DNA from 3 places in the Ruegeria sp. AA3 genome. Region 2 is predicted to be linked to each of the others. Evidence: riboswitches for the same ligand, from Rfam matches in the RefSeq annotation. Region 2 holds a riboswitch; each other region holds the start of a gene.

Region 1 (10,742 bases), on a different contig from region 2:
GCATTTCCGAACATACGCCAACAGATCGATATTGCATCAGCTTCACCGCTTGCCTCTACCAGTGACTGAACATTGCCTTCAGGCAAACGGATGTTGACGTATTCATCCACATCCAGGCTCATAATCCAATTTGCGGACTGATAACTTGGATGACTGCGAGATCGGGTAAAAGCCCGGTTCTGGGGCGTAGCCCGTGGTCCGACCTTGTTGCGCTCATGATGCGCCCAGCCTAAGGCCTGCATCCGATCACCGATGACATCTGTGCCATCAGAACAGTCGTTGGTGTAGATCAGGATATCATTGAACCCGATTGCGCGGTTGTAAGCCACCCAATCGATCATAAATGGCCCTTCGTTCTTCATCGTCGTCACGATGAGAAAGGTCTCGTTTCCCATAAGTTAAACTCTTGCCTGTGCCATTATCGGACTATTGTTGATCTGTTTAGAATAGCCTCCGGAATTTGTCCAACGCAGCAAGTCCCAAGAAGAACTGGCTGCCTCGTCTCAGCCCCCTAAGCGGGTCTGATGAAATTGATAGAATTCAATATGCACTCAGCGCTAGCTAAAATTGAGTTAACCGCAGACCTCATCAGGGCCTTCCTGCCACGATCCGAATAACCACCTCCGAACCGTAGAAAGCCGTGGCATCATCAAACGAAACTCTTCATGAACATCAGCACATTATGTTTTACCGGTTTTGAGGAACCACTTCGTAACCCGGCTCTTCCGGCTCATCATCCTGCATTTCCGCGGGGAACCCCGGAGCACGGATATCCAGCCCCGTGGCGTCCTCAAGGCGTTTGATAATGTTGGGGGAAAGTTCCCGGTCACCGTAGCGTGCGATTCCGTCGTCGAAGATTTTCATCATCACCGGGTTTATCTCCAGCGGCACCCCGGCGCGGTCGGCGACCTCCTGAAACAGACCGATATCCTTTTTGACCAGATCCATGGTGAATGAGATATCGCGCGACCCATTCAGGATCACCTGGCTTTCCGTTTCGTGCACAAATGATGTGCCTGACGAAATTTTGATCGCCTCATAGGTCGTGCCAAGATCCATCCCTGCGGCCTTTGCGGTCACCAAAGCCTCGGCGCAAGTGATCAGATTTGCGGTTGCCAAATAGTTTGTCAGCACCTTCAACACTGAGGCCGATCCCAAATCGCCTGTGTGCAAAACGCGGCGCCCCATCGTCGTCAGGAACGGCAGAATGCGCTCAAATGTTTCTCGATCGCAGCCTGCGAAGATCGAAATATTGCCCGTAGCCGCCCGATGACATCCGCCCGATACCGGGCAATCGACTGCAGCCCCCCCACGTTCGATCACCGAAGCACCCAATCGTTTTACTTCCGCTTCGTCGGTGGTGGACATTTCCATCCAGATCTTACCGGATGTCACTTCGGACAGCATCTCCTGCATTACCGCGTCCGAGGCGGCAGGAGATGGCAGACAGGTAATCACGGCGTCACAATCACGCATCAATTGGGCGGGGCTTTCAGCTGCCTTCGCACCCTGCGCGACAAAACCAGACACAAGATCAGGGTTGAGGTCATGAACGGTCAGGTCAATCCCATTGCGCAGCAGCGAGCCCGACAATTTTCCGCCCACGTTTCCCAGCCCGATGAAGCCTACTTTCATATGACGCTCTCCCTGTTCGTCTTTCGATGCACATGCGAACACGCCTGTTGACCTAAGTCATGCCGTCCAGCGACCCTCAGAGGTCGCTTTTTTGCCCCTGTACGCACAGTTGAGCGAGACTCGCTTGACAAGGGGGGTGATGCTGTCCCAAGAGCCAAGTGTTGGTGTCTGCAGCAGCAGATGAAAAGGGAATGCGTCAGCGGATTTTCCGTCAAACGCAGCCGCCCCCGCGACCGTGACCGGAGAGGGTGCCCAAGCCACTGGCGAATGCCGGGAAGGCGGGACATCCGACAGAGCACCGCTCTGACATCCGCAAGCCGGGAGACCTGCCAACGCCCGAAGATGAAACCGGACGGGGTGTTCCGGTGTGGGGCTTTGATCGGCCCGCATGAAACCCCGTCCCCCACGAAGAGGATTGGGGGGATGAGAGACATGACCGAGACCACACCGGTCGAGCTGCTGGTCTGCACTACATGCCGTCGCGGCCTACCCGTCGAAGACGAAGCCCAACGCCCCGGCACATTGCTGCACAAAGCGCTTGAACAGGCCGCCCTGCCCGAGGGCATCACCCTGAAAGCAGTAGAATGCCTGTCAAACTGCGATGAGGGCTGTTCTATCGTGCTGCGTGGCGGACCTGATCGCTGGACATTCGTTTACGAACACCTCAGCGAAACCGATCACGTTGAAACCATCATTGAAGGTGCCACCAAGTACCTTCAGACCGAGGACGGGCTGGTCAAATGGCGTGAACGCCCCGAACACTTCCGCAAGAATTGCGCGGCCCGTATTCCCCCGATTGGAGCCCTGAAATGAGCAATCTCGAAAAACTGCCCGTCACCGTGATCACCGGCTTTCTGGGCTCGGGCAAAACGACGCTGGTCAAGCATTTGATGCAGAACCCGCAAGGCAAGCGCTTGGCTGTTGTAGTCAATGAGTTCGGCGATGTGGGTGTCGATGGCGATATCCTGAAATCCTGCGCAATCCCGGATTGCCCAGCAGAAAACATCATGGAACTGGCCAATGGCTGCATCTGCTGCACCGTGGCCGACGATTTCATTCCCACGATTGAAGCGCTTATGGCCTTGGAGCCGCGCCCCGATCACATTCTGATCGAAACCTCGGGCCTGGCCCTGCCTAAGCCGCTGCTCAAAGCGTTCGACTGGCCAGACATTCGCTCGAAAATCACCGTCGACGGCGTGATCGCTTTGGCCGATGCCGAAGCTGTTGCTGCTGGTCGGTTCGCACCCAATGTCGAAGCGGTAGACGCCCAGCGCCTCGCCGATGAGTCGATCGACCACGAGACTCCACTATCGGAGGTGTTTGAAGATCAGATCTCTTGCGCCGACATCATCCTGCTGACCAAGCCGGATCTGGCCGGTCCCGATGGTGTCGCCAAAGCCAAAGAGGTCATCGCGGCCGAAGCCCCTCGCCCCCTACCCGTCGTCGAAGTCGCCGAAGGTGTCGTGGACGTGCGCGTTGTCTTGGGCCTCGAAGCTGCTGCCGAGGACGACATGGAAGCGCGTCCCAGCCATCATGATGGTCATCACGATCACGAGCATGACGATTTTGAAAGTATCATCGTCGAATTGCCGGAACAGACTGATCCGCTGGATTTGGTCGCCAAGATCGAACGCCTGGCAAAGGAACTGAACATCCTGCGCGTCAAAGGCTATGCCGCGGTTCAGGGCAAGCCCATGCGCCTGCTGGTACAGGCCGTCGGCTCGCGGGTACGTCATCAGTATGACCGCCCGTGGGAACCTGGTGAAGAGCGCCGTTCGCGCCTTGTGGTTATCGCCGAGCATGATGATATCAAAGAGGCCGAAATCCGTGATATCCTTGTGGGTGTGACCGAGGCCGCCGAGTAAGAGTCATGCACGTCGTCTTCCGCGAAAGCCACGGGTTAGAGGAAACCGAGACCCCAACCGATCTGGGCCAGAGCCCGGCGGACTTGGTGGTGCTGTCATTTTCTGACAGTGACCTTGGCGCTTTCGCGGCGGGCTGGCATCGCGGTGGCGGGCCAGACGGGCGCATGCCAACCCTGCGGCTGGCCAACCTGACAGCTCTAAAACACCCCCTTTCTGTCGATACATATGTCGAACAGACGCTTGAGGGGGCCAAAGGCATCCTGATCCGCCTGATTGGCGGCGTGCCATATTGGTCTTACGGCTTGCAGCAGGTTCTGGCACTGGCACAGGCCAAGGGGATCGCACTGGCTGTCCTGCCTGCGGACGGGCGCGAAGATACGCGGCTGGATGAGTACTCCACCCTGCCCGTCTCAACCCTGCGGCGCTTGGCGCATCTGTGTGACACCGGCGGAGAGGTTGCGGCGCAGGCCGCACTCGCGCAGATGGCACTGGCGGCGGGACTATATGCCGGTCCGGTGATGGGGACAAAGTCCATACCGGATTACGGCGCCTGGTGCCCGGATCGTGGCGTTATACCGGCAGACACAGCTTTTTCGGGCGATGCAAAACGCATTATCGTCACGTTTTATCGGGCCTACCTGACCTCTGCCGACACTGCCCCAATCGCGGCTTTGATCCGCAGTGTGCGATCGCGTGGATTCGAGGCCATTGGCCTGTTCGCCCCATCGCTCAAAGCGCCAACCGCCGCAGACTGGTTGCGTGAGACGATCGTGGCGCTGAAACCTTCGGCGATCATCAATGCCACCTCCTTTTCGGGCAAGGGCGCATCAGGCACTTCACCCTTGGATGCTGCCAATGTGCCCGTCTTTCAGGTCGCCCTCGCGACCTCGCGCCGCAAAGCCTGGGCCGAGGCGGAACGCGGGCTTTCGCCTGCCGACCTCGCTATGCATGTGGTGCTGCCCGAGGTCGACGGGCGGATTAACGCGGGCATCGTGTCGTTCAAAGAACCGGGCAAGCGCGATCCTTATCTGGAATATTCGCGTTTTGCCCACCAGCCTGAAGCTGACCGGATCGAAGCTGTCATCGATCGGGTCTCTGGCTGGCTGGACCTGCACGAAAAGCCCAGTTCGGATCAAATACCGGCGCTGGTTCTGTCGACTTACCCGGGTAAGGACTGGCAGATAGCGCATGCAGTTGGCCTTGATGCGCTTGCTTCAGCCGAAGCGATGCTGACCGATCTTCAGAATGAGGGATATGCAACCGCACCGGCCGAGCCGATTGCCGAAACCCTGCTGGGCGCCCGGATTTCATGGTCATTGCAGGACTACCTGATTGCGCATGCAGAGCTACCCGATCAATTGCGCGCCGATCTGCAGGCGGTCTGGGGAGACCCCGAGGACGATCCAGTGTTCGCAGATGGAGCATTCCATTTCACGGCCCTTCGGCGTGGCAACGCTGTGGTTGCGCTGCAGCCAGAACGCGGCACGCCAGAGCTGCGCGAGGATGACTATCATGACCTTTCGCGCACGCCTCGTCACAGCTACGTCGCCTTTTACCTTTGGCTGCGCAAAGGGATAGGCGCGGATGCTTTGATCCATATTGGTGCCCATGGCACGCTGGAATGGCTGCCAGGTAAATCGGTCGCTTTATGCAATGAATGCTGGCCCGAGGTGTTGATCGGCGATCTGCCGGTGATCTACCCGTTCATCGTCAATGACCCCGGCGAAGCTGCGCAGGCCAAGCGCCGGATCGGCGCTGTTACGCTGGGCCATATCCCGCCCCCGATGAAAGAAAGTGGTACGCCGGATCGCATGGTTCGGCTGGAAGCACTGCTGGATGAGTTCTCGAACGCGGACGGTCTGGACCCCAAGCGCCGTGACCGGTTACAGGAAGATATCCGCGACGAGGCCCAGGCCATTGGGCTGGCAAGCGACCTTGGCCTCGATCAGGCCACCTGCATCGCCGAGGCGATCACGCGCATTGATCGATTTGTCTGCGATATCAAGGAAAGTCAGTTCGGCGACGGCCTGCACATCTTTGGACGGGTTCCAGATGTGACGGGTGATTTCAACCCCGCGCCTTCTGCCCAAGCTGAGCGCAATGCTCTGGTCGATGCGCTAGCTGGCAAACGGATCGAAGCCGGACCTTCAGGCTCTCCCTATCGCGGGCGCTCAGACGTGCTGCCTACTGGGCGGAATCTTTATACCACCGACCCGCGTTCTGTGCCCACGCGTGCGGCCTATACTCAAGGCGTCAAGCTGGCAGAGGAGTTGGTGCGTCGACACCTGCAGGAAGAAGGCGACTATCCTAAGGGGCTGATCGTCGACCTGTGGGGCTCGGCCACGATGCGCACCGCAGGCGAGGAATTCGCCATGGCGCTGCACTTGCTGGGTGTGAAACCGGTTTGGGACAAAGGCTCGGAGCGTGTTTCGGGCATCGAAGTGCTGCCGATCACCGACCTCAGCCGTCCGCGTCTGGACGTGACCTTACGGGTCTCGGGCCTGTTCCGTGATGTGTTCCCAACGCTTTCGGCGCTTTTTGGCCAGGCCGTACGGGCACTATCTGAACGGGATGAGGCGCCCGATTGGAACCCTTATGCCGGTCAGGAACCGGCAGCACGGGTCTTTGGACCGGCCCCCGGCAGCTATGGCGTCAACATGACCCAACTATCCGAAATCTACACCGATGAGGCCCGCTCAAAGGCGGGTGAGGCGTGGTTAGATGCCAGTTCCTTTGCACTGGAAGGTGAGCACATCACGAAGGACGTCGATGGCATTACGCGGCGTGTCGCCAATGCTGACAGCTTTGTACACCTCCAGGACCTGACCGAGACCGACCTGCTATTGGCGAATGACTATGCCACGCATGAGGCCGGGTTTGCTGCCGCCAAGAAAATCACCGGTGGTAACGCTCAGCTCTATCACCTGGACAATACCAACCCGGAAAATCCACGCGCCCGTACCTTGCCCGAAGAGATTAGCCGCGTGGTTCATGCGCGCGCCGCCAATCCAGGATGGATAGCGGGGATGCAGCGGCATGGTTTTCGAGGCGCGGCCGAGATTGCAGCGACGCTTGATCACATGGCATCGTTTGCACATTTGTCTGGCACCGTCGCGCCGCATCTGTTCGATCTTTATCATGAAGCCACGCTTGGCGACGAAGGCGTCGATGCCTTTCTACAAGAGGCGAACCCGCGTGCGCATCAAGCGATGCGAGACCGTTTCCGCGCCTTGTTGGATGCTGGATTATGGAATACGCGCCGAAACTCGATCCGTGCCGGTTTGGAAGGTCTGGGATGAGCGCTCTCACCGACAAACCTGTCGTCCAAGGCTGGTGCCCCGGCGCCCATCGCCCGATGATGTCCGGCGATGGGCTGGTCGTGCGCGTACGCCCGCGGTTGGCGCGGCTTAGCGCTCAGCAGGCTTTGGGTCTGTGCGAATTGGCCGACCGTTTCGGCAATGGCACTATTGACCTGACCAACCGTGCGAACCTGCAACTGCGCGGCGTCAAGGAAGCCGACCACCAGCCGCTATTGGCCGAGCTGTCTGATCTGAACCTTCTCGATGCCGAGCCCGGCATCGAGATCAGACGGAATATTTTGGTCACACCGCTCTACCGTGCAGGTGATCTGACAGCGCGACTAACGCAGCATCTGATTGACCGCCTAGCAGAGTTGCCCTCGCTGCCCGCCAAGTTCGGATTTGCAATTGATACTGGACCCGAGCGCCTATTAGCCGGAGACTCGGCTGACATTCGCGTGGAAACCGGCGAAAACGACCTGATTCTGCGTGCTGACGGTGCTGAGACCGGGCGGTCTGTTTCTGAAGCCGATGCCATCGATCGACTGATCGAACTGGCAAAGTGGTTCTCTGAAACCTATACGCCCGAGACACGCCGAATGGCCCGCGTGATCTCTGCGCAAGACCTTCCGCTCGAATGGCAAGGCAGCCCGCCCGGCCCAATAGGTACCCTGCTACAGCCTGGCGCTTGCGAGTTGGGAACACTTTTGGGCGCGACGTTTGGGCAATTGCCCGCAGGCCCACTCTCGAAACTGATCGAGAGCAGCGGTGCATCTGCCCTGCGAGTTACACCGTGGCGGTTGATCCTGCTTGAAGGCGGAGCAGATACTCCCGCACCAGCCTTCGTCACAGACGGTACTGACCCGCTGATGACCACCGACGCCTGCCCTGGCACGCCGTTCTGTCCGCAGGCGCAAGTGGAAACGCGAGAGATCGCGCGCGTTTTGGCGGCTCGAGTGCCCGGATCTCTGCATGTCTCGGGGTGTGCAAAGGGTTGCGCCCGGATGGGTACTGCAGATGTCACCTTAGTGGGATGCAATGGACGATTTGATCTTGTCAAACAAGGTCGTGCAGGGGATGAGCCCTGCCAACGCAGCCTGACCGAAGAAACACTTATGACCATGGACTTCACCTGATGCCCTATGAATACGAAACCGACGGCGCGGCGATTTACAAACAGAGCTTTGCCACCATACGCTCTGAGGCCGATCTCGCTCGGTTCGATGCCGATGAAGAGCAAGTGGCCGTGCGCATGATCCATGCCGCTGGAATGGTTGGGCTGGAAGAGTTCGTGCATTTCTCGCCCGGCTTCGTCACAGCTGCCCGCACCACGCTGGAAAATGGCGCACCGATCCTGTGCGACGCGCGCATGGTCAGCGAAGGTGTGACCCGCTTCCGCCTGCCTGCGGATAATGAGGTAATCTGCACTCTGCATGACGAACGCGTGCGCCCATTGGCCGCTGAGATGAGCAACACGCGCTCTGCTGCTGCGCTAGAGTTGTGGCGTCCGCATCTTGGCGGCGCGCTGGTCGCGATCGGTAACGCTCCGACTGCGCTATTCCATCTGCTAAACATGCTGGAAGACCCAGATTGTCCGCGCCCGGCCGCCATCATCGGCTGCCCTGTGGGCTTTGTCGGCGCAGTCGAATCCAAGGACGCCTTGTGGGAAGCGCAGCCTGTGCCCTCCTGCATCGTCAAAGGTCGCTTGGGCGGCAGTGCAATCACTGTTGCTGCCATCAACGCCATCGCGAGTCGTGCGGAATGAGCGGGGGCAAGATCTACGGCGTGGGCCTTGGCCCTGGTGACCCGGATCTCATGAGCGTCCGCGCAGACCGCCTGTTGCGCAATGCGCGCCACGTAGCGTTCTTCCGCAAGCCGGGCCGCACGGGGCAGGCCCGCAAGATCGTCAATGGAATGATCCCCGGCGACGCTATCGAGTTTGCGATGGAGTATCCCGTAACAACCGAAATCCCGGTGACGGACCCGAGGTACAACGAGCTGCTTTCCGTGTTTTACGAGGACTGCGCCGCGCACCTAAAGTCGTTGACAGAGAATGGTGAGGATGTCGTGGTCCTGTGCGAAGGAGACCCTTTCTTCTACGGGTCATTCATGCATCTTTACAATCGATTACGGGATATATCTAAGGTCGAGGTCGTACCAGCCATTACCGGAATGTCGGGTGCCTGGACCGCTACCGGCGATCCAATAACCTGGGGTGATGACGTCCTGACGGTTCTGGTCGGTACATTGTCCGAGGACACGCTGACCGAACGCATGACCCAAACCGATGCGTTGGTGGTCATGAAGATCGGTCGCAACTTTGACAAGGTAAAACGCGCCTTGAAACGGGCCGATCTATATGACCGTGCATGGATCGTCGAATACGCCCAGATGCCCAACCAGCGGGTTTGCAAACTCTCGGACAATTGCGAGGGTATCACCCCCTATTTCTCGATCATCCTGGTTCACGGTCAGGGCCGTCGCCCATGAGTGGCTGGGTCAAAATAGCCGGCCTCGGACCGGGAGACGAAGCTCTGGTCACGCCCGAGGTTACCGCTGCTCTGGCCGAGGCGACGGATGTTGTTGGATACATCCCCTACGTCGCGCGCGTTGCTGAGCGTGAAGGGTTGACCCTACATGCCAGTGACAACCGGGTCGAGATCGACCGCTCGCAGCACGCATTACGGATGGCGGCCGAGGGCAAGCGTGTCGTGGTTGTTTCCTCCGGAGACCCAGGCGTGTTCGCGATGGCCGCTGCCGTGTTCGAGGCCTTGGAGAATGGTCCCGCTGAATGGCGAAGCATTCAGATCGACGTACTGCCGGGGATCACTGCGATGCTGGCCGCTTCCGCCCGTGCGGGCGCGCCGATGGGGCACGATTTCTGCGCCATCAACCTCAGCGACAATCTGAAACCGTGGTCCTTGATCGAAAAGCGCCTGCGTCTCGCCGCACAGGGGGATTTCGCGATGGCATTCTACAATCCACGCTCGAAGTCACGCCCAGAAGGTTTTGTAAAAACACTGGAAATCCTTCGTGAGGAATGTGAGCCAGAACGCCTGATCCTGTTCGCCCGCGCAGTGTCGCGTACGGATGAAAAGTTGCGGATTTCAACACTGGCCGAGGCCACGCCAGACATGGCGGACATGCAGACCGTCGTGATCATCGGCTCGTCATTGACCCGCGTTATCGAGCGCGACGGCGCGCCGATCGTTTACACGCCGAGATTCACACCTGACAAGGATCAGGTATGAACCAGCCAGTCCAAGACCTGCGAAACCTTTTCGAACTCAGTCCGCTGCGGCAACAGCGGACGGTCGATCATCAGAACCGGAAGACCCAGCGCCCTTGCGGCATCCAGCTTTGCGCGCGCCCCGATGCCACCCGCGTTCTTGGACACGACCAACTGCGTCCCGTGACGCTCCATCAGCCCCCGGTCTTCAATTTCAGTGAACGGACCGCGCGAAATAATGACGTTTCTATTAGGAAACGGCACGGTTTCAGGCTCATCCACCAGCCGCAAAAGATAGTGATGCTGAGGCTGTGCTACAAAGTCCTGAAGATGCATGCGACCAACGGCAAGGAACACGCGCTGAGCGGGACCGGAAAGCGCGTCGACGGCACCATCGATGTCCGGAACATGCTGCCAACTGTCGCCATCTTGAGCGACCCAGGCAGGCCGCGTCAGCGCCGCCAGCGGAGTGGCGGTCGAGGCGCAGGCTTCCACAGCGTTTCGGCTCATCAGCGCGGCAAAGGGGTGGGTAGCATCTACGATATGGCTGATCTCATGATCGCGGATGTAGCGCGCCAGCCCCTCCGTTCCTCCGAAACCGCCCACGCGTGTTGGAACGGGCTGCGGGCGTGGCGTGTCGACACGGCCCGCGTAGGAATACGTGGCCGGAATACCTTGTTCGGAAACGGATTTTGCCAGAGCATTTGCCTCGGT
Region 2 (10,742 bases):
TTTCTCGTCAGTCCAGTGTGTCTGCAAGCCAGTGTTGCAACAAAAAATGTGCAATCGCGCCCTTTCGGGCTGGCAGGAGCTTGGGGTGGTCCCCGGCAAAGGCCTGCATCATCTCGGTCCGGGTGACCCACATCGCATCTTCGATTTCAACCGGGTCGATCTGAATATCGCGCGAAAGGGCTTCGCCTGCACAGCCAAACATCAGGGATGCAGGAAAGGGCCAAGGCTGGCTGGAAAGATAGCGCACCTCGCCCACGGGTACTCCGGCTTCTTCCATCACCTCGCGCCGTACTGCGGCTTCGAGCGTTTCGCCGGGTTCAACGAAGCCCGCCAAAAGTGAATACATCCCCTCAGGCCAGCCAGGAGAACGGCCCATCAGAACAGAATTTCCGTTCGTTATCAGCATGATAACAACCGGATCTGTGCGCGGGAAATGCTGCCCGCCACAGGATGGGCAGCTGCGTTGCCATCCAGCTTGAGCCATCTCACTATGTGCACCGCACCGGGCGCAAAACTGATGCGTTTCATGCCAGCCGATCACCGCCTTGGCTGTTGCTGCCAACTCTGCATCACGCGGATTCAGCCGTGCCATGATCCGGCGTAGCTCGACAAACACATGCCCTTTGGGCAGGTCGGGGTGCTGTTGTTCGCTACCATCCACAAACTCCCCGACGGCAGAGAGGTCGAGCCCCTCGGCCGCCCAATCAGATATATCCAAGGCAAACAGAGGCGATCCGTCGCCCATACACCCAAGCAAGATGGGCACATCGATCACACCGCCCGGACCATTTTTGAGAATATCGTGGGACATGGGAAGCAGCGCCAACTGATCCACAGCGTCACCCATAGCCAAAATTTTGCCGCGCCACAGCAGAACACATGTTGCTGACGGGTCAGCATGGGCCTGCGCCAATTTGTCCGCATCGCCTCGCAGCAATCCTGCCCGGTCCAGCCCAGAGCCGCCAAAAGTTACCTGTTCTGCGCGTTTCATGCCTGTCATTCCTGTATTTGCGCAAAGGGCTGCCATGTCTTGACCACCGGTGCAACGGGGTATTCACAGATCAATATTTCTTGCGCCGTCGAAAGACCGCAGCAATGCCTCGGAATTTGCACTAAATACAACTCATAGTGAAGTTTACGTTACACAATCATCCAGAAGTAAAAATATTGAAAGCCGAAGTTTTCCTGCCTCAAAATCGATATTCCAAAGGTCGCGCGCACATTCGGATCCTGGCGACCTCTGATCTTCATATGCACATGACGTCATACGACTATTATGCCGATCGCCCCGATCCTGATGTCGGCCTCGCCCGCACCGCAAGCATGATCCGGGTCGCCCAAGAACAGGCGGAACGCAACCGGGCGCTGGTTTTGCTATTCGACAATGGCGATAGCCTGCAAGGTACCCCGTTTGGCGACTGGGCGGCCGAAGCCATGCCAGCCCAGCACCCTTTGCCCAAGGCGTTCAATATCCTGGGGTATGATGCAGTCGGATTGGGCAACCACGATTTTGGATTTGGACTAAAATTCATCAATCGCATCACAGGTCAGTTCGAGTGTCCGGTTGTTTGCAGCAACATGAAAAGCAACACTCCCGAACAGGGCTGGGTGTCCCAAGCAATTCTGCAGCGCACAATCAGTATCGGTGGAGAAGATGTTCCTATTAGCATAGGTGTTCTTTCTGTCCTGCCACCTCAGACCGCCCGGTGGGAGGCGCATATGCTGCGGGATGACGTGCAAATTGCCGACATCCTAACCGCTGCACAACGTACAGCAGCAGAACTGCGCAAAGATGGATGCGATTTGGTCGTCGCGCTGGCTCATTCAGGCCTCGGTTCGGCAGAGGCACAGCCAGAACTGGAAAATGCCGTTATTCCACTTGCGGCCCTGACAGGCATTGATGCAATCGTTGCTGGCCATACACACCTGACTCTGCCGGGCGCGGCGCATGTCGGTTTGAAACATGTCGACAGCAATCGCGGACTTGTAAATGGCAAACCGGTGGTGATGCCGGGTTGGGGAGGCTCACACCTCGGCCTCATTGATTTGACCCTGGGTCGAGATATTGACGGCTGGCACATCGTCAAGAGCGAAGCCGAATTACGCTCAGTCAATCAAGCAAAATCGCCGGTGACCGATTGCCCGGAGTTGGCGCAGTTGTTTGCCCAAGGCCACACAGCAACACGCGTCCGCGCAGCCAAGCCCGTCGGCAATTTCCCACACCCTTTACACAGCTATTTTTCGTTCTGCGCCCCTGATCGTGGGTTGGCGCTTATCGCAACCGCTCAAGCTGCAGCGCTTCGGCCGTACCTATTGAGTACTGAATGGGCAGACCATCCCGTCCTGTCAGCCGCCGCCCCGACCAAATTCGGAGGCCGCGCAGGCACTCGATTTTATACCGATGTCCCGGCGGGAAGTATCTCGGTACGCAATGTGGCTGATCTGTGCGTGTTTCCAAACGAGTTGCGTGCCACTTTGATCACCGGAGAACAGGTTCGTGATTGGCTTGAGATGTCCGCCGGACTGTTCAATCAGCTTTCGCTGAATGATCCAGTCAACCTCATCGATCCTCTGCGGGCGGGGTATTATTTTGATGTACTGCATGGCGTGACCTGCCGGTTCGACCTGTCTCAACCCGCTCGTTTCGATGCAACCGGACGGATCACAGATCCCGGCCATAGCCGCGTTCGCGATCTTACATTTCAAGGGTTGCCTGTCGCCCCCGATCAAAGGTTTGTTGTTGCACTCAACAATTATCGCGCCAGCGGGGGCGGTCATTTTCCTGTCGACTTTCAAGCAGATCAGATAAACCTGCCGTCGCTGCGCATTCACGAAATCCTGTGCGATTACATCGCGGGAAGATCGCCCGTAGACCCATTGGAACAAGCTCCTCAGCCGTTTTCGTTTGTGCCGACCCAAAGCCGCGGAGCAATTCTGACCACCGGTCCCGGCGCGGACAAATACCTGGAAGAATTGGCGGATTATGATCCCCAGATACTGCCCCGTGATACCGATGGGTTTATGCGCATTCATCTGACCTTCTGACGGGTTGCCATTTTACAGCCGGAGGCCTATATCGATGTTCGAGAGGTTGGCGCGGGCGAGCGCCTCGCCAACCTGGTCAGGTCCGGAAGGAAGCAGCCACAACGAGCCCCGCTTGGGTCGATGTCCAACCTCTCACTTTGAACCCATTAGCCGTAGGAGGGCGTTTATGATTGTAGCAATGACCCTTCGGGCAGACCGGTTCTGATTCTTTTTTCCAGCTGACTGCCTGAATACCTCACCTGCGAATGCGCGTTCGCCATTCGACAGGATTGTTTTTTCTGATTACAGGCAGACACATGTCACTTTCCTTATCGGACCTCGGATGGTCATCTCACTTTGCAGCTCAGCATGCGGCTGAGCCGTCTCTTCTCCCCTTTCGCATCGCAGCCGTTCACCGGGATCGGTTGATCGGGTTGAGTCCAGAAGGCGAGACTCCCCTACTCTGTCCAGACCAACCAACTGGTGCTTTTGCCGTCGGAGATTGGGTGCTGACCGATGAAAACAAACGCATACGCAGTGTTCTGGAACGGCGCAGCCTGCTGCAGCGCCGGGCTGCGGGTACAGGCGTCGCAGCACAGTTAATCGCGGCCAATGTGGATGTGCTGTTCATCGTCAGTTCCTGCAATGCCGACTTCAACCTGCCCCGACTAGAGCGCTATCTTGCGCTGGCCCATCAGGCAGGCAGCTATCCGGTGATCGTTCTGACCAAGTCGGACACCTGCGACAACGCAATTGCTTATGTCGAACAGGCCCAGTCACTGGCCCCGTTTCTGACAGTTTTGGCCGTAAATGCCTTGGATCAGTCCGATATCGAACAGGTCCTGTCGTGGTGCCCGAAGGGACAGACCAGCGCCCTGGTCGGATCGTCTGGCGTTGGCAAGACGACACTCGCCAACGGGATGACTGGACAGGATCAAGCCACCTCAGGCATTCGCGAAGATGATGCGCGTGGCAGGCACACAACAACAGCGCGTGCGCTACATCGAATGAGCAACGGAGGTTGGTTGATCGATACACCCGGCATGCGTGCGTTGCGCCTGTTGGACGCGCAAGAGGGTGTGGACGAGGTGTTCTCGGACATCTCGGACCTGAGCCTGAACTGTCGATTCTCTGATTGTCAGCACAACACCGAGCCCGACTGTGCGATACAGGCTGCAATCGAAACCGGGGCACTTGATCCCGCACGGCTGGACCGATGGCGCAAGCTGCGTCGCGAAGATCAGCACAATTCGGCTTCGGTGGCGCAGGCACGCGCACGCGATAAAGCGTTTGGAAAAATGGTGCGCAGCGTGATGCACGAGAAAAAATCCCGCAAGGGACTTTGACCTTTCTGGGCACCGGTTACCGGTGCCCAGCATTTCAGGCGATCAACCGGGGCCAGACGGCAGCGTTTCGCCGGGCAAACGCGCCGATATGGCCGACTTCGGATAACCCGAATTCATTTGCCGAAAGCAGATGGCGCCGCGCGCCAGAACCATAGAGGTCGGCAAGCCGCCAAACCGCCTGGGGGGGCACAACCTGATCATCCTCAAAGGCGAATATGTCAACTTGCTTGCCCATGTCGGCCCAGCGGTTTGCCGGCAACGTGTCTCCGATTTCGGGTACATAGCTTTGGGGCGCTGTGCACCATTTGCGCCATTGCCAGTAAACTCGGGATGGCAGATTTGTTCCAAAACCCAAAGCCTTTCCGGGCAAATACCCGAGCGCATGTACCGCCAGGGGCGCATGACCGTACCAGAACAACGTCGCCAAAGCGCGGTAAGGCCAAGGATGATCCTTCAGCGTTACCAGACCGGAACAGACACAGATCATCCTGTCGATCTGATCGATATCGGGTTGGACCGGACCAAACATCCCGCCCAAAGAATGCCCAATACTCCAAAGCTTGGCCTGTGGAAACCTCCGCCGCATTTCGGTCCGTGCAGCCGGTATGTCGATCAGCGCCCAATCCGCCATGGTGACACGCGATTGCTTTTGTGAGCCTGTCAGAGAGTGACCAAAATCCCTGTAATCATAGGTAAGGCAGGCCATGCCGTGCGCTTCTGCAAGCCAACTTGCGAAATGCTGGTAGTAGTCTCTGGGCACACCGGTTGCGCCGTTGATCACAACAACTTTGTCTGGTTCTGCGACAGGGTGATAGAGCCGTGCCGACAGTATTGCCGGGCCGGACTGAAACTGAATGTCCTCGGTGACAACCGCTTGCTGTGTGTCCAACATGGTGCCCTCTGAAACCAACTGAACCGATCAGTTCACCCAAGGTGCGCCGAGTCAAGGTTGACGTGGCTGGACCGTGCGTCACATGCCATGATCAATCTTCTTGACTCCCGAACGATTGTACCGCTAGCGATGACGTGATGGTTCTCGCGCCCAACCGGGCCGGGATGAAAAGGGAACACGGTGCGGTTCTGCCCGGATAAAACCGGAACGAACCCAGTCCGAGACTGCCCCCGCAACTGTAAGCGGAGAGCGATGTCGAAATGCCACTGGCCTTGAAGGTCGGGAAGGTCGGCAAAGCAATGACCCGCAAGTCAGGAGACCTGCCATCAAATCGAAACTGCAACTCGGGCGGGGTGTCCGGGCAGGGCAAGACCGCATGCATGCTGTCCCTCCTGATTGATGCCCCTGCCCTGCGCGGAGGGCGCATGAATGATCTGGAAGACCAACACGCATAAATTCTCGGCAACAATTTGCCAACGGACCGGGAAAAACTGCCCCGCTTTGGCACGAATGGCACGGGCACTGGCCACTTCGGTTGGAAAAGCTGGCCCCACTACCACCGCAGGATTCGGAATCGAAGGAAGCTGCGATTTGACTCATTGCGCTAGTGGGTGCACCGCCCGATTTCGCTCCGGTCCCGAAGAAACCCGAGTGTTCTGTGATGCGGATTCAGACGTCGCGATCGACCATCTGGACAGCTATGCAGACCTGATGTTTGGCACGGAATCGCACCCCATCCCTGCAGGCACCTTGTCCCGACCGCCTTGCGCGATGCTGGAAGTGTTAACCCTGGGCGGAAGTACTCGGGCGCGGGCTGAATACCGTCCGTCGGCCTGATCGCTATTCGGCTACCAAAACTCTGGCAGGCGCAGTCGCCCAGCGCAGCTGCGCGTCAGTTTCAACTGCACATGGGCGCAACGCTCGCAATCTTTTCAATGCCTCGTCCGGGTGCTCTCCACACTCGACCATCAAGCGCAATACAGCCATACCAGAGCGGCCACATCCGCCTTTGCAGTGGATTAGTACTCGGCCTCCACCCGATAATGCGTGGCGAGCGGACTCGCTGGCATCCACCCAGCGCATATCAATGTCGTCGGAAGGTATACCGTAATCCTCGACTGGCAGATGAACCCAGCGACAAGCACGGCTGCGAACATCGGCCCCAAAATCCCTGGCGCCATCAAGGATCATCTCGACCTCGGTAGTCATCGACAGAATAAGGCCGGGCTTCCATCCGGTAACCGCATCAAGATCACCGGAATAGTCTCCTCCTCGCCCTGGCATTGAAGTTAACGCAAGCGTGCCCCCGCCCACTTGAAGTGCATGGATAACAATCTGAGCCATTCTACGCTCCCCCCGAAACGCTGATCAGAAAATCTTTCTGGCTGGTCTTAGACTGTACGATATTAACCGCGTCGGCCGGCAATCCAAAATGAAAATCCTCGCGGCTTGCTGTGGACGCGGACAGCGGGGCCCTCTACGCTGCGGCATAACTCGAATCCGACAGAGCAGACATGACCGATACGCCAAGCCCCGCCTACCAGGTTCTTGCCCGCAAATACCGTCCTGAAACCTTTGCCGATCTGGTCGGTCAGGACGCGATGGTACGCACACTGAAAAACGCGTTCGAGGCGGACCGGATCGCTCAGGCCTTTATCATGACCGGCATCCGTGGCACCGGTAAAACAACCACAGCCCGGATCATCGCGAAGGGGATGAATTGCATCGGGCCTGATGGCGAAGGTAAACCCACCACCGAACCCTGCGGTCAGTGCGAGCATTGCGTGGCCATCATGGAAGGCCGCCACGTCGATGTGATGGAGATGGACGCCGCCAGCCGGACTGGTGTGAACGACATCCGTGAAATCATCGACAGTGTCCGCTACCGTGCCGCCAGCGCACGCTACAAGATTTACATTATCGACGAGGTCCACATGCTATCGACCAGCGCTTTCAACGCGCTGCTCAAGACGCTTGAGGAACCACCCGAGCATGTGAAATTCATCTTCGCCACGACCGAGATCCGCAAGGTCCCGGTCACTGTTTTGTCGCGCTGCCAACGTTTCGATCTGAGGCGGATCGAACCCGAAGATATGATCGGCCTGTTGCGCAAGATCGCTGAATCCGAGAATGCGCAGATCGCCGATGACGCATTGGCGCTAATCACCCGAGCCGCCGAAGGATCCGCCCGTGACGCAACCTCGCTGTTGGATCAGGCGATTTCGCACGGTGCGGGTGAAACCAGCGCAGATCAGGTGCGCGCCATGCTCGGGCTGGCGGATCGGGGTCGAGTGCTGGATCTGATGGACATGATCCTGCGCGGTGATGCGGCCAGTGCTTTGACCGAACTTAGCGGACAATATGCAGAAGGTGCTGATCCTCTGGCTGTGCTCCGCGATCTGGCTGAGATCACCCATTGGGTTTCGGTGGTCAAAATCACCCCCGATGCCGCCGAAGATCCAACCGTTTCACCCGACGAACGTGCCCGAGGCCAACAGATGGCCGAAGCGCTGCCAATGCGTGTTCTGACCCGCATGTGGCAAATGCTGCTCAAAGCTCTGGAAGAGGTCTCGGCTGCACCCAACGCCATGATGGCTGCAGAAATGGCTGTGATCCGCCTGACCCATGTGGCCGACCTGCCAACTCCGGAAGAACTGATCAAGCGCTTAAAGGATGCACCTCCATCCCCCAATCCCGCGCCGGGTTCGGGTATCGGAGTGCCAGGCCAGGCGAGCGCTGCGCCACAGGCCTCTGCCCGACCGGCCTATACCTCTTCGGCCATCGGTGGGAATGCAGGTGGACCGAGTGCAGCTCTGGCTCAGGACGTACAGGCAGCACTAGCGCGGTATCCCACTTTTGAACATGTGGTTGAATTAATCCGTACCAACCGGGATGTGAAACTGCTGGTCGAGGTCGAAAACGGGGTACGCCTCGTGTCGTACCAACCGGGACGGATTGAATTTACCCCGACCGACAATGCCCCGACCGATCTATCTCAACGGTTGGGTGCATCGCTGCAGCGCTGGACGGGTAACCGTTGGGCAGTATCGATTGTCTCAGAAGGCGACGCTCCGACAATTGCGGAAGTTCGGGATGCTGCTGATCTGGCTCTCAAAGCCGAAGCGGAAAAGCATCCACTGGTGCAAGCGGTTCTGAGTCATTTCCCGAAAGCGCGGATCAAAAGCATCGAAACAGCCGAGCAACGCGCTGCTCAGGTCGAAACTGAAGCCCTGCCCGAAGTAGATGACGAATGGGATCCGTTCGAGGAAGACTGATCCTGAAAGCGATCTCCTCAATCCAGCCAGGTGCTCCCGTGCCGCCACGGCTCCTCGGCTGACGCCGACGATCCTGCCCGGACCAAACGGGAGGAAAGGTCTTGACGACGGGCGGGAGTGTCCTGACCTCTTGTGTCGCGCGGTTACGCTTCGTATCTAGGCCTCAAATCGAGTGACAGGAGATTACCGATGCTTAAAGGACTCGGCGGCCTGGGTGACATGGCCAAAATGATGAAATCTGCGCAGGACTTGCAGACCAAGATGACCGAGATGCAGGAAGAGCTGAACAACCTGATGGTTGTCGGTGAATCGGGCGCCGGCCTGGTCAAAGCCACCGCAACCGCCAAGGGTGAGTTGAAAGGTCTGGATATCGACCCGTCGATATTTAACGGCGATGACAAGGAAGTGGTCGAGGATCTCATCCTCGCTGCGATCAAGGACGCCCAGACCAAGGCGCAGGAGCGCTCGCAGGCTGAAATGGCCAAGCTGACCGAAAGCATGGGCCTACCCGCAGACATCAAGCTGCCGTTCTGATACACCCTCCTGACGGATCAATGGCCGGGGCTTACTTACCCGGCCTCTTTGCAGGAGCTTCGCGGTGAGTTCGAACAGCGACATCGACAATCTGATCGACCTTATGGCCAAGCTGCCCGGCCTCGGCCCTCGTTCGGCCCGACGCGCCGTCCTGCACCTGATCCGCAAACGCGCCCTGCTTCTAACGCCGCTTTCAGATGCCATGCAGCAGGTGGCTGTCACTGCCCGTGAATGCCTAAACTGCGGCAATGTGGGCACAACCGATATCTGCGACATCTGCAATAGCGAAGACCGTGCAACCGGGGAACTGTGCGTCGTGGAAGACGTCGCCGACCTCTGGGCGATGGAGCGCGCCGGGGTTTTCAAGGGTCGCTACCATGTTTTGGGCGGCACATTGTCAGCACTGGATGGCGTTGGCCCGGATGAATTGCGTATCCCACGGCTAAAGGATCGTGTTCTGGCCGAGGGTATCACCGAGGTCATCCTCGCCCTAAACGCCACCGTTGATGGCCAAACCACCGCACATTACATCGCCGACCAACTCGATGGGCAGGTCCGCCTGACTTCCCTAGCGCAGGGCGTCCCGATTGGAGGCGAGTTGGATTATCTGGATGATGGGACGATCACAGCAGCGCTTAGGGCAAGGAAGGAACTTTAGACCGTCAGATCAAGGCCGAAGCATCATCTTTCCTTGAGAACAGCATCCAGCTTCTCGAATGCTTGCTTCCATCCGCCTTCGCCTGCACTTCCGGCAGGCACACCCCGATGGACCATGGTCATGCGTGTCCTACCATCCTGTTCGAGAAGATCAATAATCACCTCGGTTATGTCTGGGCTTCCCTCGGGCATCCCCATATCTTTTGGCGAAAGAATATTTCCATCCTCGTCACACATGCTCTCGGTATAGACCAACCGGGACGGTTCTGAGATTTCTTTATAAACGCCAGTAAACCACATCCTCATGGTGGTATCCGGCGTTTTCATTTCCATACAGACCTTTCGTATACCTCCAACACGCAAATCGATCTCTGCAGTTGGAACTGAGAACCCTTTGGGCCCATACCATTTCTGAAAAAGCGCCGGATCGGTCCACATACGCCAGACCCGGTTCGCCGGAGCCTGGAATTCCTGCACAATTCGCACCCAGTTTTCTGAGTCACTCATCATTCAAATCCTTTGTTTCGCTAAGTAGTTTTTCCATCGCTTCAAACCGAACCTCCCAAATATGACGATATTGGTCAGTCCAGTTTGCAATCGATTCCAAAGGCTCCGGGTTTAGTCTGCAGGGTCGGAACTGAGCGTTTCTTGAACGCTCAATCAGCCCGGCCTCTTCCAAAACACGAAGATGTTTAGAGATTGCCGGCATGCTTACATCGAACGGCTCGGCCAGTTCTTTTACTGTCGCTTCTCCTTGCGCCAATCGCGCCAGCATGGCGCGGCGCGCAGGGTGCGCAAGAGCGGCAAATGCAATATCCAATTTTTTGTCGTCAGTCATAATCCCATTAATAAACCATATGGTTAATTAATCAACTAGTAAAATAGAAGAATGAATCACTCTGCAGTTTGAATCTCTCGAATTCTCTTTGGAAGAGAATGGTTTGCGGTTACTAAGGGTCAGTATCACTTACGATTTGGAATGATCTGATGTACCGACTTTTTGCCTTGACCCTG
Region 3 (10,742 bases), on a different contig from region 2:
AATTTCGCGGCTACCGAAATGCGGTGCAATCAAAGCCAGCACCGGCGACAGGATCATCAGACAGATGATCGAGAAGACCCCACCAAAGAACGAGGCCGAGTATGCCAGTGAGAGCGCCCGGTGCCCCTGCCCGCGTCTAGTCATGGGGTAACCGTCATAAGTCGTCAGCGCGTTCACGGCCGTGCCTGGCGTGTTGATCAAAATCGCCGGGATTGCGCCGCCATACATGGACGACCCGTATATTCCGAGCAGCAATGTCAGACCGACAATCGGCTCAAAAGCAAATGTTGCTGGCAATAGAATTGCGATTGCAACGGGCGCACCAACTCCGGGAAGAGCACCTATTATGACCCCGCCGATTGACCCGATCAGCAGCGCAATAATTACCTGCCATTGCGCCAGGATCGAAAGACCAGAAAATAGAGTTTCCATTTCGAACCTCAGAGATATGTCAGCGCAAAGGCGCGAACGCTGTCGGGCAGATATTCATAAACAGCACCAGCAGGGATTTTGACCTGTAGGAAGGCTCGGAATACGACAGTGACAAAAACGCCGAACAAAGCCGCGATGCAGACTGTTCTCGCGTCCCGAAACCCAGTTCGTAACGCCAGAAAAACAGCAAACAAAACGGTCGACGGCAGGTATCCCAAAATGGGAACCAGCATCACGTAAACCAAAAAATATGCGACATATTCAAACGATCGCAGCCAGAACCCGACTTCTGTCCAGCGACCAAGAAGACGGGGGGACATGGCTGAGCTCAGCCAGTGAAGGAACCCAAAGATGACCATCGCCCAGAGCGAGATCATTGGCCAGAGGTTGGGCTGGGCAAACCATTTGGTCCGCTTTACGGCTTTGGTCTGCTCGCCCAATTGCGTCAGAAGAAAAACCGAAAAGCCAAGGAAGAGCACTGCGAATACAACATCACCAGGTCGGCGATACCGTTTGAACATGTCCTGTAAGGTCTTCGCGATCATCTAAACCTCTCCCCTGATTGAAAAAGGCCCGGCAGATTTGATGCTGCCGGGCCAGTCTCATGTTATTCGCCCAGAATCTCTTCGATTTTGGCGAACGAGGCTTTGTCTTGTTCGATCTGTGCGTTGGAGGTATCTGGATCCTGCCAGTAGATCAGCGCACCCGTTTCCTCGGCAAGCTGCTTGGCCTTATCGGAACTCAGGGCCTTTTGCGCGGCTGCGGTGATCTTTTCACGTGCATCGGCTGGAGTGTCTTTGTGCACGAATAGACCGTTCCAAAGTGCCAAAGGCAGATCAGGGTTAAGTTCAACAACGGTTGGCGTGTCAGGAACCAGCGATATCCGCTCTCCTCCGATGCTGGCCAGGACGTTCACCTGATCCAAGCAGGGAAGTATGAGTTGAAGCGTGGTGTTGATCACATCCACGTCGCCCGAAGCCAATGTGTTGCAGTCCAGTGCGTCGAAAGCGGCTTCGCTCGCGAAATCAAACCCGCTGCTGACAGCAGCTGCAAATGTTACCTGTGTGGGTGGCAGCACAGAGCCGAAATGCCCCAATGCAACGTCGTTTTCCTTACCGTGCTCTACCAATTCCGCCCAAGTCGAAAAGGGCGCATCCTTGCTGGATGCGATCACAAATGGGTAGGTCAGGAAAATGCCAATCGGGTCAAAGGGATTGGGGTTCAGCTCGGGAATACCAATGTCAGGGCCGATCACCGGTACACCTATGACGAAAGAGCCCACTGTATATCCATCCGCCGGAGCTGTAGCCACTTCAACCGCGCCGGGAAACGGGCCTCCGCCACCGCCGGGCTTGTTAACCACTGCTGCGGGAACACCGTACATCGCCTGAAATTCGTCGGCGATGAGGCGGGTAAGCACATCCTCAAGGTCACCCGGTGGCCATGGCACAACAAAAGAAACGGGTTTTTCAGGATATTCAGCCAAAACAGCGCTGGCACTTAGGGCCATTGCTGCGGCAGTAGCCATGAATTTTTTCATTACGTCCTCCCAAGCGGTTCATATTTTGAAACACAGTATCAATTTTTTTATTGCTGTGTTAAGCTTTATTGTTGCTGTGTTAAGCTCTTTCTGTCAAGATAATTGTGAAACAAAGGACTGGATCATGGGGACTGCACTGAAAGTACTGAAACTTTTGGATAGCTTTTCTCTGCAACAACCTGAGCTTGGGTTGTCGCAGATTGCTCGGATGAATCAGATCAACAAGGCGACTGCACTGCGGTATCTGACGAATCTGGCGGACTACGGCATGGTCGAACAGGACCCACAATCCAAACTGTATTCGATCGGAACCGCCCCCCTTCGTTTGGCCAATCTACGAGAGGCCGCCAAACCACGGCTGACAGCGGCCCGAAAAATTATGAAGGCGCAGGTGCTGAAAGTGCATGAAACGATGCACATGTCACTTTTGAAATCCGATCTACTGCAAACCACTTTGGTTGAAGAAACACAGGCTCATTCCGTTCGCATAAGTATCGGCGCCTCTGAAATTTTGCCTTTGCATGCGACCGCCTCGGGCATCGTTTCACTGGCGTTTGGCCCCAGAAATCTATTGCAACACGTACTGGATGGGTCGCTACCAATCTATTCCGAACACACCCTGACAAACCCCGATCGCCTGATGGATCTGGTCAATGAAACACGGCAGAAAGGGTGGTGCGAAAGTGTGAGCGGCTATGAAACAGGCGTACACGGGTTCGCCGCACCGATCTTCGGCGAGGAACAAACCGCGATTGGAGCCATCGCCTGCGTCATTCCGCAGCCTCGGGTCACATCGGACCTGCGGAGTGCCGTGCTCGACGCACTGAGCATTGCCTCAAAGGAGATCACATCAGTCTATGGCGGACAGTTTCCTGCCACCTACCGCCTGAATCAGTTGCAGACCAGTTGATACCGACACGACGACAGAGAGAGCCATGAAAGACTCAAACTTCCTGAAAGAAAACAACGCGCGATATTTCTGGCATCCGATGGCCCATCCGGCGGACAGTCAAAAAAACCCTCCCACTATTCTAAGTGGCGGTGAAGGGGTCAGCATCGTGGATGTTGATGGCCACCGGGCACTGGATGCAGTCGGTGGTCTGTGGAACGTGAATCTGGGCTATTCCTGCGAACCAGTAAAGCAGGCGATTGCGGACCAGTTGAACGCCCTACCCTACTATTCCACGTTTCGTGGGACCAGCAACGACAAGGCAATCGAACTATCCTATGAGCTTGCGCAGTTCTTTGAACCTGATGGCCTGACACGCTCGTTTTTCACGTCGGGCGGTTCGGACTCGGTAGAGATCGCCCTGAAAATGGCCCGCCAATACCACAAAATTCGCGGTGAGGCCGGCCGCACCAAGTTCATCAGTCTGAAGCAGGGTTATCACGGCACGCACTTTGCAGCTGCGTCGGTCAATGGTAATCAAAAGTTTCGCGCAGCCTACGAGCCCATGTTGCCGGGATGTTTTCACGTCCCCGCGCCTTGGACCTATCGCAACCCGTTTGATGAGACCGATCCAGAACGGCTAGCGCAGCTTTGCGTAAAAGCGTTAGAAGCCGAAATCGCATTTCAGGGTGCGAATACCGTTGCGGCGTTCATTATGGAACCCGTTCTCGGCGCAGGGGGAGTGATCCCACCACATCACAGCTTCATGCCCATGGTGCGCGAGGTTTGCTCAAAACACGGGATTTTGTTGATTTCGGACGAGATCATCACCGCCTTTGGTCGAACAGGCAGCGAAAGCGGTGCGCGGCATTGGGGCGTGAAACCAGACATCATGACCACGGCTAAGGCGATTACCAATGGCTATTTTCCCTTCGGTGCAGCGTTGATTTCTGGCGAAGTGGCCGAGGTGTTTGAAACCGACACCACTGGTCTGGCATCGGTTGATCAGGGGTATACATATTCGGGCCATCCAGTCGGCGCAGCGGCAGCACTTGCCGCACTGTCCGAAATTAACCGCCTTCGGGTCTGGGAAAACGCCGCCGCCCGCGGAGACGAACTCTTTTCCGGATTGCAAAAGCTGACTGAAAAATATGACGTCATCGGTGACGTGCGTGGGGGTGAGGGCCTCATGTGTGCGCTGGAATTGGTCTCAGACCGCGAAACAAAGGCACCGATCGCGAAACACTTGCCTCTGCAGGTACAAAAAACAGCCTATGAAGACGGTGTAATGGTTCGTGTGTCCGGCAATAACATCATCCTGTCACCACCTCTGGTGATCACTTCGGAAGATGTGGCCAAAATCCTCTCGGCGCTTGATACCGGACTGGCCAGTCTCTGACTTGTCTACTGACCTCGTTTTTTCCCAGGACGGGGTCAAACTTTAACCTCTTGCAGCTCCTCGAGAAGATCCAGAAGTTGATCTAGCTTTTCACGCCCCAGCTGCGCTTCGATATTGTTCGATATTGCAAGCGATGTGGCGAGATTGTTCTCTAATATCATTCGACCCGCGTCGGTGATCTGCACCATAGTCCGGCGCTTGTCCTCGTTGTCTTGACGGCGCGTAATCTGCCCGTCTGTCTCCATCGTCCGTAGAATTCGGGTCACACTGGGTAAAAGCAGGCAAGCCTCATGTGCAATAGTGCTTTGCTCCACCTCTCCCAACTCATCCAGTACGCGCAGAATTCGCCATTTCTGTTCAGTCAGGCGAATACCCTGCAGCATATCCCGGATGGGTGCCATAACAGTTTCACGCGCGCGCAAAAGCGCAATTGGAAGAGATCGGGCGGTACTTTTGGTATGAGACTGAGTATTCATATGACCTTCTTAATCGCCAATTCTTGGTTTGCAAAGTTTAACAAGGCAAGTTCCTGCGACCGTGCCCGTTATTGTAGATTTATCTGTAACTAGCGCCCGCCGCTTCGGAGAATTTCCAGCAAGCCCTTTCAAGCGAAATGTTCCAACTGCGGCCAGTTAAGGCCACGATTTGGACACTATTATGGCTATTATCTTTTATTGTTGATGTTACGATCCGCTATTGGGAGCTATCTGAACCATGGTGCCAGCCGAAAACTCGGTCGCTATCGTTATGCCTTGCCTGAACGAGGCGGCAACGATTTCTTCCTGTGTAATCAGAGCGCAACAAGCCTTGCAGATACTCGCTGAGCGATACCAGATATCAGGCGAAGTAATCGTTGCAGACAATGGCAGCACGGACGGCAGTCAAGCCCTAGCTGAAAAGGCCGGTGCCCGGGTCGTAAACATTCAAGAACGCGGTTATGGCGCTGCCCTTATTGGTGGTTTTGCCGCAAGCGACGCCACTTATCTGGTGATGGGCGACAGCGATTGTTCCTATGATTTCGTCGAAGCGGTTCCGATGATCGAAAAGTTAATGAATGGTGCCGAATTATGCATGGGCAACCGGTTTCGTGGCGAAATCAAGCCAGGCGCAATGCCCTGGAAGAACCGTTATATCGGCAACCCGGCCTTGTCGGGCATTCTTAGAATTTTGTTTCGCACTGGTATCGGTGACGCCCATTGTGGCATCCGCGCCATCCGGCGAGAGGCATTGGAGCGGCTCAACCTATCTTCAACCGGCATGGAGTTTGCTTCCGAAATGCTGCTGAAATCTGTGCTGCGGAAGCTGAATATAGCCGAGGTTCCTGTAACCTTGTCCCCTGACGGACGCGGTAGGGCACCACATTTGAATCCGTGGAGAGATGGGCTTCGGCACCTGATATACATGTTCTTGCTCAGCCCAACCTGGCTGTTTCTGGTGCCTGCACTGGTCCTGTTCCTCGCAGGATTTGCAATCACCGTTCTACTGCAACTTAGCGGAGATCAGGAAATGGCGCTGATCGGTGGCTTCAGGATCGGCGATCACTGGGCCGTCGCGGCGAGTGCAGCCATGGTCCTGGCCTTTCAGACGGTGGTGCTGTGGCTGGCGGCACTGATGTGCAGCTATCGGGATGGGCTACGACTGCCAACAGAACGCGCTCGGGTCTTGTTGGGATATTCGCGCTTGCAATATTGGATTCTGGCCGGGCTTGTCCTGACATTTGGCGGCTTGATCTGGGCAGCCACTATCACCTCTGGCTGGATTGCCTCGGACTTTGCGGCATTGAACGAGATGCGCACTTTGATCGCTGCGTTCACGATGATTGTTATTGGGGTGCAAACGTTTTTTTCCGGGTTCTTGCTGTCTATGATTGCGGGCAATCGCTCGCGTCATTCAGCGGTTCTACCCGAACGAGGGAATGTCTCTGCCAATCCCGATCTAATGGCGTTGAACCAACCAACATGATTTTCGGTTGATCTGCCTATTCCATTGGATCTGATGGTTACTGCCAACGCGCGGCATCCGATCGCAGCGTATCAGCCTCACACCGTTACAAGCTGCCCACGTCGGAGTTCGAGGGTCTCGGGCGCCAACGAGAGGCGGAACGCAGGGGCATGACTAACCAATAGAATTGCCTGAGGTAATCCCTGCAAAATTTCCAGAAGCTGTGCTTCATTCTTGGCATCAAGCGCGTTGGTCGGCTCGTCCAATAGTAACGCCTCAGGCTCCATCGCGAGTACGGTAGCAAGCGTCACCAACCGTTTTTCACCACCTGATAATTTATGCGTGATACGGTCACGCAGATGCATCAGATCCAGATCGCTCAGCACTTTGTCAACGGTGGCAAGCGCGTCGGTCGTGCTGCGCCCAAGATTGAGCGGGCCAAAAGCAATATCTTCTGCCACGGTCGGGCAAAACAACTGGTCGTCAGGGTCTTGGAACACCAGTCCTATGCGGCGGCGAACCTCGTGAAAGTCGGCCTCGACACACCTATCCTTACCAAAGATGTTCACGCGCCCAGAAGAGGGCGCTTGAAGGCCAAGGACAATGCGAAAAAGTGTGGATTTTCCTGATCCATTTGGACCTGCAATCGACAACCGTTGACCGGGCTCAAGCCGCAGCGCAACCCCGTCCAGAATCGGGGCCTGACCCGGGTAAGAAAAGCAAATGTCTTCGAGATTAAGGATCGTCATTGAAAATCCAGAATAAGAAGGCTGACACAAATCGCACACATCATCGTGGCAAACCAATAATCCCGTCGGGTCAGGTTAAATTCCTGCAACAACAGAAGCCGGCCCGAAAACCCTCGGCACTTCATCGCATCCAGAATGCGCTCGGAACGTTCAATGGCGCGGATCAGCATCATACCGACCAGATAACCAAAGCTGCGATAGGTGTGCCAGTTGGTTCCCGGCCGGAAACCTCTGACCTTCATCGCGCCGCGCAGACGCAGGTACTCTTCGCGCAGCACCTCGATATAGCGGATCGTGAACATCAACAGATGCACAAGCACCTCCGGGCAGCGAAGTTTGTGCAATGCATGACCTAATGTGACAGGCTCCATCGACCCTACCAGGACCATCAGCGCCAATATCACGGCGTTTGCCGTCAGCGCGATCTCAATGGCTTTCCAGAACCCCTGCCAGCTTGCCGCAAATCCAAAGAGGGTGAACATGGTGTCTCCGGGCATGGAGAATGGCAAAAGCACCAACATGAAGATGATAAAGCTGTCCATCATCGCCATACGTTTAAGAGTTCGGCGAACGGGCAACCGTGACATCAGCAACAGCCCGATCGAAAATGAAAGCGCGATCAACAATGAGGGGGTTGAACTTAGTGCAACGGTGACGGCGGCAAAGAGACATGTTATCGCGATGCGCATCCGCGGATCCAAATCCGCGATCACCCCGTAGGGCTCAATCCCACCTGCCTCGGCCAGAGTTTTGGCCTGGGGTTCCAGCGCATGTGCCATCAGGCGGCCAACTTGCGACGTGCGGCGAAATAGAACCCGACACCAAAGAGACCAACGATATACCCGATGCCCCCCAAAATACTTTGCATATCGTTATGTTCGCGATAGGCGGCAATTTCTCGGCGCAAGGGGCGGGTTTCGTCGCGCACCACTTTAGCAATCGCGGCGCGTTCTTGATCGGACAGAGACGCAACCATCACGGTTCCAACGCTTGCAACAGTCGTCGGCTGAGCACCGATCTCCGCAACCTCAACGGCAACTCCCATGATTTCGGCCACCTCGTTTGCGGACATGGTCACTTCAGCCACATGGCCCGCGCCGAGATCGGCCTTGAAGGTATGCGCAACAGGTTTTGTGGGGATATACAAAAAGAATCCGTCTCCATCGGTAACGGTGTGACCTAGTTCAGCACCATCGGGGCCGTAGACGAAAACTTCCTGGTCGCTTGCCATATCGCCATTGGAGAGCCCCAGCTCACCCTCGATCGCTTCGCCAGCGGGGAAAACCCCCGCGATGACCTTGTGTGCGAGGGCCGAAATCGGTGTGAGCATCAGCGTGGCAATAACAACCAGTTGTTTCATGTTAAAACCGCCTTTTTGAACAGTTCCGGTTTCACCTTGCGCGCCAACATCACGGCAAACCCCGTAAGCATGGCTTCAATGCCCATAACCGGTATATGGGCGAAAAACACCAGCTTGGCCGCAGGCAGGAACGCGTCACCGGACATCGCCAGCGAAATGGCAACAAACGCGGTTGTGGCTGCGATTGAGAACGCCCCCCCGATACCGCCCCAAATCGCCCCCTGAATGGCCGAGCCTCGGGCGATGAGGCGGCCAAAGATCATCCAGGTCAGTACCGCCGGAAGGGCAATATTCAGCGTATTTATCCCAAGCACAGTCAATCCGCCAAATCCAAAGAATACAGCCTGTAACAGCAGCCCTACAAACAAAGCCGGAAAGGCGGCCCAACCGAGCAAAAGCCCGGCCAGGCCATTCAGGATCAGATGCACAGAAGATGGGCCAATCGGCACATGAATCAGCGAAGCAACGAAGAAACTGGCTGACAGAACACCCGCTGTGGGAATGCGATCCAGATCCAGCGACCTCAACCCCATTGCAATCCCGCCTGCAGCAGCGATCGCACCGCCGATTACGACAGGGTTCGAAAGAGCACCATCTACAATGTGCATAAGGGTTTACTCCAGATCCCAGGCGCGGATCCAGATCACGGCATCCTGGCTCAGCTCTTTACCTTCATGCTCGGTTTTCGGACCAGAGCCCAAAGCGGCGAAACCCCAGTAACCGGCTTTGGGTACACCAAAACTGAAATAGCCATTCTCGTCCGAAATCGCTACCAGCGCACCACCTGGCAGCGGTGACACCGTCGGTGCAGCGGCGCCCGTGCCTTTGAGGTCAGGGGCGGCGGCGATGTATTCGATCTCAATCTCGACCCCTGCAACTGGTTTGCCATCGCTCAGCACGCGACCCGTGAAAGTTGAGCCAGCAATGATGTTGTAGGGCTTGTTAAGCGGCAGGATTTCTGTTGCCAGACCTTGCGGCTGATCCCAGTCGGTGGGCAGTTCATTTCGGTTCAGATAGGCCTTGGTGATCTGCTGGATATAAATATCCTCAGATTCTTCGTAGTAAGGCGTAGGAACGGTCACCACCACATAGTCGCCCGAACGCTTCACCGGGACCGAGCCTTTGAACGCCTTGGCGCTGTTGTCTGGGCCGTCAAATGTGGTTTCTTCCAATGTGGCCAGCAGATCGGTTTTATTGCCGTTGTGGATCACATAAAATTCTTCCGGTTTTTCAAGCGTCATCACATGACCAGCTTCAAACGGGTGCCAGAATATCAGCTTTACCGGCACATCACCGGGTCGCTCGATCATCGTGTTTTCTGTGTATTCCATTAGGAAATGAGCGCTCGCAAACGCAGGCATCACTGCAGCAGCTGCTGCTGCCAAAAGCAATTTCTTCAAAACTCAGTCCTTCTCAGGTCGCGCCTTCCCCGGCACATATTTGGTTTTGACTTGGGGAAGGCCCGCGTCCGTTCGTCGACCGAGACAAACGGATAAGGCGCACACCCCGTCGCCGACAATGAGCACCCTTTCCGAGGGCGCGTGTTCGGCAGGTCTCCTGACTTGCGGGTCAAAGCGCTATGCTGGCCTTCCCGGGATATCCCAGTGGCATTGTCAGCCGCGCTCGCCGCTTACAGTTGCGGGGGCAGTTGCAGATTTGGCGCGAAGAGCACCGCACTACATTCCCTATTGCTTCCAGGGGAATCCCCCGGAACCGAACATGGCGTGTTCATGCCAGAACATGCAAAGCACGGTCAACAATCGTTTCCGTCACTAAGCGGGCCATTTGCGAAATTAGAGTACCCACATTCGCTCGACCAGCATCGGATCGATCCTGACAGCTTCTTCACAGCCGTATTACAGCCATCTTATCTTGCGTCATGTCATGCATGGTGTAGCCGATACCGCCGGTGTTGTACCCTGATTGACGGCGACCCGCGAATGGCATCCAGTCGACCCGAAAAGCAGTATGATCGTTCACCATGACGGCCGTGGCGTCCAAATACCGCACGGCATGCATTGCTGTATCCAGGGATTTGGTAAAGACCGACGCCTGAAATGCAAAAGGAAGAGCGTTTGCAGCTTCGTATGCAGCACTAAGATCATCATATTCATAAACACAAACGACCGGCCCGAAGATTTCGGAGGTGGACACGCTCGCATCAGCGGGTGGGTTTAGAAGGACAGTCGGAGCATAGGTCGTTCGGCCCAGCCGTTTACCCCCTGTCATTACGCGGGCACCTCCCGCAACCGCTTCGTCTACCCATTGTTCTACTCGATCAACTTCACCCGGACGGATCAGTGGCCCACATTCCACGCTGGCGTCACGGGCATCACCCACCTTCAGCGCTGAGGCGGCTTCTGCCAACTTTCGAGCGACCGTTTCCGCCATCCCTGATGGAGCAAAAACACGCTGAACCGAGACACAAACTT

What was found. Region 2 has a riboswitch for cobalamin ahead of ACR0JR_RS13915 (hypothetical protein). Riboswitches for the same ligand answer to the same signal wherever they lie in the genome.
Region 1: it holds a riboswitch for cobalamin, as region 2 does, so the genes downstream of both, ACR0JR_RS20510 (DUF1636 family protein) here and ACR0JR_RS13915 (hypothetical protein) in region 2, are expected to answer to the same signal.
Region 3: it holds a riboswitch for cobalamin, as region 2 does, so the genes downstream of both, ACR0JR_RS17285 (DUF4198 domain-containing protein) here and ACR0JR_RS13915 (hypothetical protein) in region 2, are expected to answer to the same signal.

Annotation. Positions count from the first base shown of each region.
Region 1 covers NZ_JBQGAQ010000016.1:58,190-68,931, reverse strand. Annotated here, with positions in the region: gene ACR0JR_RS20520 (glycosyltransferase family 2 protein) at 1-395, opposite strand, end outside; gene ACR0JR_RS20515 (NAD(P)-dependent oxidoreductase) at 688-1,635, opposite strand; cobalamin riboswitch at 1,781-1,983, shown strand; gene ACR0JR_RS20510 (DUF1636 family protein) at 2,068-2,448, shown strand; gene cobW (cobalamin biosynthesis protein CobW) at 2,445-3,500, shown strand; gene cobN (cobaltochelatase subunit CobN) at 3,506-6,799, shown strand; gene ACR0JR_RS20495 (cobalamin biosynthesis protein CobG) at 6,796-7,935, shown strand; gene ACR0JR_RS20490 (precorrin-8X methylmutase) at 7,935-8,564, shown strand; gene cobI (precorrin-2 C(20)-methyltransferase) at 8,561-9,289, shown strand; gene cobJ (precorrin-3B C(17)-methyltransferase) at 9,286-10,050, shown strand; gene ACR0JR_RS20475 (cobalt-precorrin-6A reductase) at 10,041-10,742, opposite strand, start outside.
Region 2 covers NZ_JBQGAQ010000007.1:134,692-145,433, reverse strand. Annotated here, with positions in the region: gene nudC (NAD(+) diphosphatase) at 8-991, opposite strand; gene ACR0JR_RS13940 (bifunctional 2',3'-cyclic-nucleotide 2'-phosphodiesterase/3'-nucleotidase) at 1,129-3,045, shown strand; RNA gene ffs (signal recognition particle sRNA small type) at 3,085-3,183, shown strand; gene rsgA (ribosome small subunit-dependent GTPase A) at 3,342-4,370, shown strand; gene ACR0JR_RS13925 (alpha/beta hydrolase family protein) at 4,405-5,262, opposite strand; cobalamin riboswitch at 5,384-5,604, shown strand; gene ACR0JR_RS13920 (hypothetical protein) at 5,562-5,717, shown strand; gene ACR0JR_RS13915 (hypothetical protein) at 5,773-6,099, shown strand; gene ACR0JR_RS13910 (protein-tyrosine phosphatase family protein) at 6,103-6,606, opposite strand; gene ACR0JR_RS13905 (DNA polymerase III subunit gamma/tau) at 6,777-8,537, shown strand; gene ACR0JR_RS13900 (YbaB/EbfC family nucleoid-associated protein) at 8,727-9,071, shown strand; gene recR (recombination mediator RecR) at 9,136-9,729, shown strand; gene ACR0JR_RS13890 (SRPBCC family protein) at 9,753-10,235, opposite strand; gene ACR0JR_RS13885 (ArsR/SmtB family transcription factor) at 10,228-10,566, opposite strand; gene ACR0JR_RS13880 (hypothetical protein) at 10,716-10,742, shown strand, end outside.
Region 3 covers NZ_JBQGAQ010000011.1:13,759-24,500, forward strand. Annotated here, with positions in the region: gene ACR0JR_RS17230 (tripartite tricarboxylate transporter permease) at 1-432, opposite strand, end outside; gene ACR0JR_RS17235 (tripartite tricarboxylate transporter TctB family protein) at 441-977, opposite strand; gene ACR0JR_RS17240 (tripartite tricarboxylate transporter substrate binding protein) at 1,040-1,972, opposite strand; gene ACR0JR_RS17245 (IclR family transcriptional regulator) at 2,097-2,882, shown strand; gene ACR0JR_RS17250 (aminotransferase class III-fold pyridoxal phosphate-dependent enzyme) at 2,908-4,260, shown strand; gene hpaR (homoprotocatechuate degradation operon regulator HpaR) at 4,296-4,736, opposite strand; gene ACR0JR_RS17260 (glycosyltransferase family 2 protein) at 4,975-6,222, shown strand; gene ACR0JR_RS17265 (energy-coupling factor ABC transporter ATP-binding protein) at 6,300-6,950, opposite strand; gene cbiQ (cobalt ECF transporter T component CbiQ) at 6,947-7,729, opposite strand; gene ACR0JR_RS17275 (cobalt ABC transporter permease) at 7,729-8,310, opposite strand; gene cbiM (cobalt transporter CbiM) at 8,307-8,918, opposite strand; gene ACR0JR_RS17285 (DUF4198 domain-containing protein) at 8,925-9,710, opposite strand; cobalamin riboswitch at 9,841-10,043, opposite strand; gene ACR0JR_RS17290 (aldehyde dehydrogenase family protein) at 10,156-10,742, opposite strand, start outside.